DNA from 3 places in the Kushneria sp. Sum13 genome. Region 3 is predicted to be linked to each of the others. Evidence: predicted binding sites of a transcription regulator. Region 3 holds the regulator's gene; each other region holds the start of a gene.
What was found. Region 3 encodes PhoB, which activates phosphate uptake and scavenging genes when phosphate is short. Its sites were predicted from a motif close to TGTCATANNNNTGTCANA; they were not measured.

Region 1 (2,267 bases), 580 kb from region 3:
GTGTGACGCTGCTGCCGGTCGTCATGGCGCGTACCTGTGCATAAAAACGTAAGGATTTTCAGGTGGACAGAAGCCGGAGCACATGGCCCCGGCCCGAGACATCGGCTCAACGGGGCTTATGGCTTCCAGATGACCTTGCCGCTGTCGTCCTTGATCTGCGACCAGACGTCCTGCTTGACCATGCTGACCACACTGTCCGGCATCGGGATGTAGTTCAGCTCGGTGGCCATGTCGCCGCCGTTTTTAAACGACCAGTCAAAGAAGGCAAGCGCATCACCAGCGGCTTTGGCGTCATCCACTTCGGTATGCATGAGAATGAAGGAGGCCCCCACGATCGGCCAGCTCTTGTCCCCCGGCTGATTGGTCAGCACCAGATACATGCCCTCGGCATTTTTCCAGTCGGCATTGGCGGCCGCGGCCTGGAAGGAATCGCTGTTGGCCGCCACGAACTTGCCGGCCTGGTTTTTCAGCTGTGCCACGTTCAGATCGTTTTGCTCGGCATAGGCCGACTCGACGTAGCCGATCGCGCCATTGATGCTGCTGACCTGGTTGGCCACACCGCCATTGGCCTTGGCCCCGACACCGGCCGGCCAGGCCACTGACTTGCCTTCACCGATCTCGTTTTTGAACGACTCGCTGACCTGGGCCAGATAGTGCGTAAAGAGGAAGTTGGTGCCGGAGCCTTCTGCGCGATAGACCGGCGTAATTTTGGTATCGGGCAGCGTCAGGTCGGGGTTGAGCTGAGAGATGGCCTCATCGTTCCAGGTCGTAATCTTGCCCTGATAGATATCGGCCAGTGTTTCGCCGTCCAGCCGTAGCGCGCCGTCATCTACCCCTTCCACGTGCACGACCGGTACCACACCACCCATGATCTGCGGCCACTGGACCAGGTTGTTTTTCTTGAGCTCTTCCGGGGTCATCGGTGCATCGCTGGCACCGAAGGTGACCGTGCCGGCCGTAATCTGCTGAATACCGCCGCCGGACCCGATGGCCTGATAGTTGAGGCCGTTGCCGGTCTCGTCCTGATAGCCATCAGCCCACTGTGAATAGACCGGATAGGGAAAGGTGGCCCCGGCGCCGGTGATGGTAGCGGCCGAGGCGGAGGCCGCCAGCGAGGTAGCGATGAAGGCTGCAGCGACTTGCTTGATCATCAGATTGCTCCGGTTCCCTTGCGCCAGGACGCACGAGGCGCCCTGATGATTATCGTGCCGGCCCGTCAGACAGGGCGCGGCTGCTTTAATGCAACGCCAGGTTAACAATCAAATATGTCAGTTTTATTGCAGCACTGTCATATATCGCCACGCGCTCTTTTCTTATCCCCCTTCTCAGCCCCTATCGCAGCGCCTGTCTGACAAGAGTTACACAGGCCATGCCGAGCGCCGTCATCAGCAGCGATCCGGCAAGATGGGCGCTGATGCCGGCCAATGCACTCAGATAGCGGCCAGCCTGTAGCTGTCCGGTCATTTCCAGCGAGAAGGTCGAAAAGGTCGTCAGCGCGCCCAGAAAACCGGTCACGACAAAGAGTTTCCAGTGCGGGCTCAGTTCCGGCAGAAGATTAAACAGCGCAAAGGCAATCCCGATCAGCCAGGCGCCCAGCAGATTGGCCACCAGTGTTCCAGGCGGCAGGGGTGGAAACAGCGCATTGAGCATCAGTGACAACGCCCAGCGCAGGTTGGCGCCCAGCGCCGCCCCAAGGCCGATGGCAAGAATGGAAAACCACATGCAGCACTCCTCGAAGTTCTCAATATGTATCGAGGTGGCGGGCAAAAACGTTATGTCGGCACGTGCCTGCGCCCGCACCCCGGGTGCGTTGCAGGCATCATTAATCACGACGTGGCAGGACGCGATGGTTTGAAGCGCAAGCTTCAGGAGGCATGCCATCTCCCGGGGAAAATCATTGCACTGCCGCGAGGCCGTGACAAGCCATGTGCCGCGGAAGGCCTTCCCCTGCCCGCCATCGATGCGTTTGCGTTAACATGGCGCTTTTACTTTATGCACGGGGCGTGACCATGCCGGCAATGGGCCGTTTCAATACGCTTGAAATCCTCAGGACGTCGTCCATCGGGCTTTTTCTCGATGGCGGCTCGCTGGGCGATATTCTTCTGCCGACGCGCCAGATACCGCGAGGTATCCCGACCGAACCGGGCGACTCGCTGCGGGTCTTTTTGTATCGCGACAGCGAAGATCGCCCGATCGCCACCACCGAGCGACCCAAAATCCAGGTCGGCGAGTTTGCCGCGCTGGAAGTGGTCGAGCGCACCCCGGTC
Region 2 (2,267 bases), 1.3 Mb from region 3:
GAGTTCTTCGGCTGATTGATTACGTCAGGATCCCAAGGCAGAGGGGCCACGCCGAATTCAAAATTTTTGGTATTGTCACGAACGCTGGCGTAGCTGGCAGAAGACGCCATCAACATGGCGCAGTTGCCCGAGAAAAAGCGGGGAGAGGCCTGATCCTCGCGCCCGCCATAAGCAAACACGCCGCTTTTTTGCCAGTCGATCAGATCCTGAACGTGTTTGACCACCGCCTCGCTTTTATTGAAGGTTAACCGCGCCGAAGGCCCGCCAAACCCGTTTTGTTCGCTGGCAAACGGTATGTCATGGCGCGCCGCAAAGTTTTCGAGCTGAATCCAGCTCGGCCATGTGGTTGTAAAACCGCAGCTTGCCGCGCCGCTGTCGACGATTTTTTTGCCGGCTTCGGCCACTTCTTCCCAGGTGGTCGGCGGAGCATCGGGATTCAGCCCTGCCTTTTCGAAAAGATCGCGATTGTAATAGACCACCGGTGTTGAGGAGTTGAACGGCAGCGACAGCATGTGGCCATCGGTGGTGCTGTAATAGCCGGTGACGGCCGGCAGGTACGTGGCGGGGTCAAAGGGCTGGCCGGTGTCTGCCATGAGTTCATAAACCGGATAGATCGCGCCGCGGGCGTTCATCATGGTGGCCGTACCTACTTCGTAGACCTGTGTGATGGCGGGAGCATTGCCGGCACGAAAGGCGGCAATGGTCGATGTCAGGTTTTCACTGTAGGTGCCCTTGTAGACCGGTTTGACCACATAGTCGCTTTGCGATCGATTGAAACCCTCGGCAATCTCGTTGACCTTCTCTCCCAGGCTGCCCTCCATGGCATGCCACCAGACCACCTCGGTGGCCGCCATGGCCGGCGTTGTGCCCAGTGTCAGCGTGGACAGTGTTGCCACCCCCAGAATGCCTCTGAAACCCTTGGCCATGTCGTGCTCCGTGTTGTCCTTATAACGTTCTTTGTTGCAGCGTTATGTCGAAAAGCCATCATGTGGCGAACATGTGTCAGACATGTGACAACAGCGTCCGTACGAGGGCGCGGGCATCAATATCGACAAGAGGTTAGCCAGAGGTAAAAGGGGCATGGCATCATGGCCCTTTTGAACGGTGGGCAGACGCAGCTTTGAAGATTTCATATATCACCGAATCACGGGCTCGGGATGCCTGTCTGGCCATGCTCTGTGCCAGCGTATTCGGGCGGGAAGCGGGAATTGCACCTCTGGTGGAGTTTGCCGGCGTGAGCCGACTGCTGGAGCAGGAATCGGCCCGTATCGTGGCGCTTTTTGACGACAGCAAAAAACTTTGTTCCGTGGCGCTTTTGACCCTTGAAGTGGAAGGGCGTGGGGTGGCACTCAGGCTTCTGGCCACCCCCGAGAAAAAACGGGGCCGCGGCCATGGACGTCGGCTGGTCACAAGGCTTGGCGAGTCTACCGCAGTACGGGTCACCACATCGGATCCAAGGCTTGAAGCCTTTTTCACCACGTTTGGTCTTGAGCGGTGGTATCGCCACGAAGACAGCGACCTGCGCACCGGTTTTAACGCGCGCTCCAGCGTTGACTCGCTGGCAATGGCACCGGAGGTGGTCGACTTTCAGGCCGATGCCGTGCTGCGTGCCTTCAAGCGCGACCCCGCGCTTTTTGAGCGGTACAAGACACGCTTTGCCGAAGGCCTTGAGCATTTCAATACGTTGACATGATCGAGACTGCCATCAAAAAACCCCGGCCATGGCCGGGGTTTTTTGATGAAGCGGTGTATCCCTAGAAGTTGATGCCGAAGTTAGTCTGGACGCTGGTGTGCCAATGATCATTAACCGGCGAGCCAAAGTAGTTCAGGCCGTTTTTGTTGGTGATGATGTCAAACCAGGCAAAGTAGGGGCCGGCTGTGACCAGCACGCCCAGATCGTTGAGCATGGGATCATCCTGATCACCAAAGCCGCCGTTGATGGAGGCAAAATCATCGGACGGATCGATATAGCTGAAGTCATTGAAGAAGAACAGGTTTTCAACGGGGCCCCAGTCGACGTCCATGCTGTAGCTGGCGCTGGCCGTGTACATTTGACCGCGTTTCGGAATCAGATAGTTAAAGCCAAAGGCGCCGATCTGGATGGTGTTGTCAGAGATACCGGACTGCGCTTCCGACGGATTCTTGGGGTTATATTCATAGGTCGTGGCCTGAACCATGGTGCGCCAGTTGCCGTATGACCCATCCACGCCGATGGCCGCCGACCAGTTGTCACCGCTGCGATTGGTCTGCTGGTTGTAGAGCTGCCC
Region 3 (2,267 bases):
GCTTTTGATGTGGCCGACGCTGGCCGCGCTGTGGCTGGCCGGTGATGGCCTGCCCACGCGTCATAACCTGATCATCTTCATTGCCGGGGTCTACGTCATGCGGGCGGCGGGATGCGTGATCAATGACTACGCCGATCGTCACTTCGATGCCCACGTCAAACGCACCCATGATCGACCGCTGGCGACCGGGCGCATCAGCGCGCGCGAGGCATTGATCCTGTTTGGTGTCCTGCTGGCGATTGCCTTCGTACTGGTGTGCTTCACCAATGCCTTTACCATCATGCTGTCGTTCGGGGCCGCGGCGCTGGCCGCCAGCTATCCGTTCATGAAGCGCTATACCCACCTGCCGCAGGTGGTGCTGGGGGCGGCCTTTGGCTGGAGCATTCCGATGGCCTTCGGCGCCGAGCAGGGCCATGTCCCGGCCGTGGCATGGTGGCTCTTTTTCGCCAATATCGTCTGGACGCTGGTCTATGACACCTGGTATGCGATGGTTGATCGTGACGATGATCTGAAAATCGGCATCAAGTCGACCGCCGTGCTGTTCGGCCGCATGGATCTGATCATTCAGGGCGCACTGCAGGTGTTGATGCTGCTGTTGCTGGCCGTGGTGGGCAGCCTTGCAGGACTTGATGGCTTCTACTGGGCAGCACTGATTGCCATCGCCGCCGTGTTTGTCCACCAGCAACGCCTTTGTCGCACGCGCACCCGAGAGGGCTGCTTTCAGGCCTTTTTGAACAATCACTGGGTGGGCGTGCTGCTGTTTGCCGGTATCGCGCTGGCGACCTGGCAGGCCTGATGTTTCGAAAGTGATGGCGTTATGCCAGGCGAGGGTGTCATAAAGTTGTCACATGAAGACGTTTGAATGACGATCACATGACGAAGCCTGTGGCCGAATGCCGTTGCGCGCATCGTCCCGGCAGTCGCCATCGCTATCCGGCAGGGGAAGCCATTCATGTCCAGAACCGTTTTAATCGTCGACGACGAAGCGCCGATTCGCGAAATGATTGCCATGGCACTCGAGATGGCGGACTTTCGCATTCTCGAGGCCGAGGATGCCAGAACCGCCCATGAGCTGGTCGTCGATGAACGTCCCGATCTGATTTTACTGGACTGGATGCTGCCCGGCGTCAGCGGGATCGATCTGGCCCGACGGCTCAAGCGTGAACCCATCACCCGCGACATCCCGATCGTGCTGTTGACCGCGCGCTGCGAGGAAGACAACAAGGTGCAGGGTCTGGAAAGCGGCGCCGATGACTACATCACCAAGCCCTTTTCCCCGCGCGAGCTGATTGCCCGCCTCAAGGCCGTGTTGCGTCGTACCACGCCGGCCGGCGTCGAGGAGAACGTCGAGGTAGACGGGCTGCTGCTTGACCCCGTCAGCCATCGCGTCAGCGTCGATGGCCGGGCCCTTGAGATCGGGCCGACCGAATATCGCCTGCTTCAGTTTTTCATGACCCATCAGGAGCGCGCCTATACCCGTACCCAGCTGCTCGATCAGGTCTGGGGCGGCAATGTCTATGTCGAGGAGCGTACGGTGGATGTGCATATCCGCCGACTGCGAAAGGTGCTGGGGGACGCTCATCAGCATCTGGTGCAGACCGTTCGTGGTACCGGCTACCGCTTCTCGTCGCGGTAGTCGGGCATGCATTACTGGCTCAATGAACTCTGGCGGCTGTCCTATCTGGTCGCCTGCTTCGGCATTCTGGGCACCCTGCTGGGCTATCCCGGGTGGGGCATCGCCCTGGGTCTGGGGATCCATCTCGCCTTTACCCTTCGACACCTCAAACGCCTCTACCGCTGGCTGGAAGCGCCGGTGGATCAGCGCCCGCCCGACGGCGAAGGGGTGTGGGGTGATCTTTTTGACCGCCTCTATCGCTATCAAAAGGGCCAGCAGCATCTGCAAAATCGCCTGCGCTCGGTGTTAAAGCGCGTTCAGGAATCAGCCGAGTCGATGAGCGAAGGGGTGGTCATGCTCGATTCACGCGGCTGTCTGGACTGGTGGAACAGCGCCGCCGAGCGCCTGGTCGGACTGGACAGTCGCCACGACCGCGGCCATCACCTGACCAACTACCTGCGCGATCCTGCCTTTATCCGCTACTTTCGCAAAATGGATTACAGCGAGCCGATCACGATCGGTGCGCCCACCAACGAGGCGCGCACCCTGTCGTGCCAGATCACCCGCTTTGGCGATGACGAACGCCTTTTGATCATTCGCGATGTCACCCGGCTGCAGCGTCTGGAGCAGACGCGACGCGATTTCGTGGCCA

Region 1: pstS (phosphate ABC transporter substrate-binding protein PstS) is a predicted target of PhoB. The motif match lies at 1,265-1,282, and genes of this name have one in related genera.
Region 2: ugpB (sn-glycerol-3-phosphate ABC transporter substrate-binding protein UgpB) is a predicted target of PhoB. The motif match lies at 999-1,016, and genes of this name have one in related genera.

Annotation. Positions count from the first base shown of each region.
Region 1 is NZ_CP199847.1:546,710-548,976, reverse strand. Features, by position in the region: gene pstC (phosphate ABC transporter permease subunit PstC) at 1-25, opposite strand, end outside; gene pstS (phosphate ABC transporter substrate-binding protein PstS) at 117-1,151, opposite strand; gene crcB (fluoride efflux transporter CrcB) at 1,333-1,722, opposite strand; gene ACUN8C_RS02635 (CvfB family protein) at 1,977-2,267, shown strand, end outside.
Region 2 is NZ_CP199847.1:1,268,628-1,270,894, forward strand. Features, by position in the region: gene ugpB (sn-glycerol-3-phosphate ABC transporter substrate-binding protein UgpB) at 1-926, opposite strand, end outside; gene ACUN8C_RS06010 (hypothetical protein) at 1,121-1,693, shown strand; gene ACUN8C_RS06015 (hypothetical protein) at 1,755-2,267, opposite strand, start outside.
Region 3 is NZ_CP199847.1:3,681,399-3,683,665, forward strand. Features, by position in the region: gene ubiA (4-hydroxybenzoate octaprenyltransferase) at 1-796, shown strand, start outside; gene phoB (phosphate regulon transcriptional regulator PhoB) at 953-1,636, shown strand; gene phoR (phosphate regulon sensor histidine kinase PhoR) at 1,643-2,267, shown strand, end outside.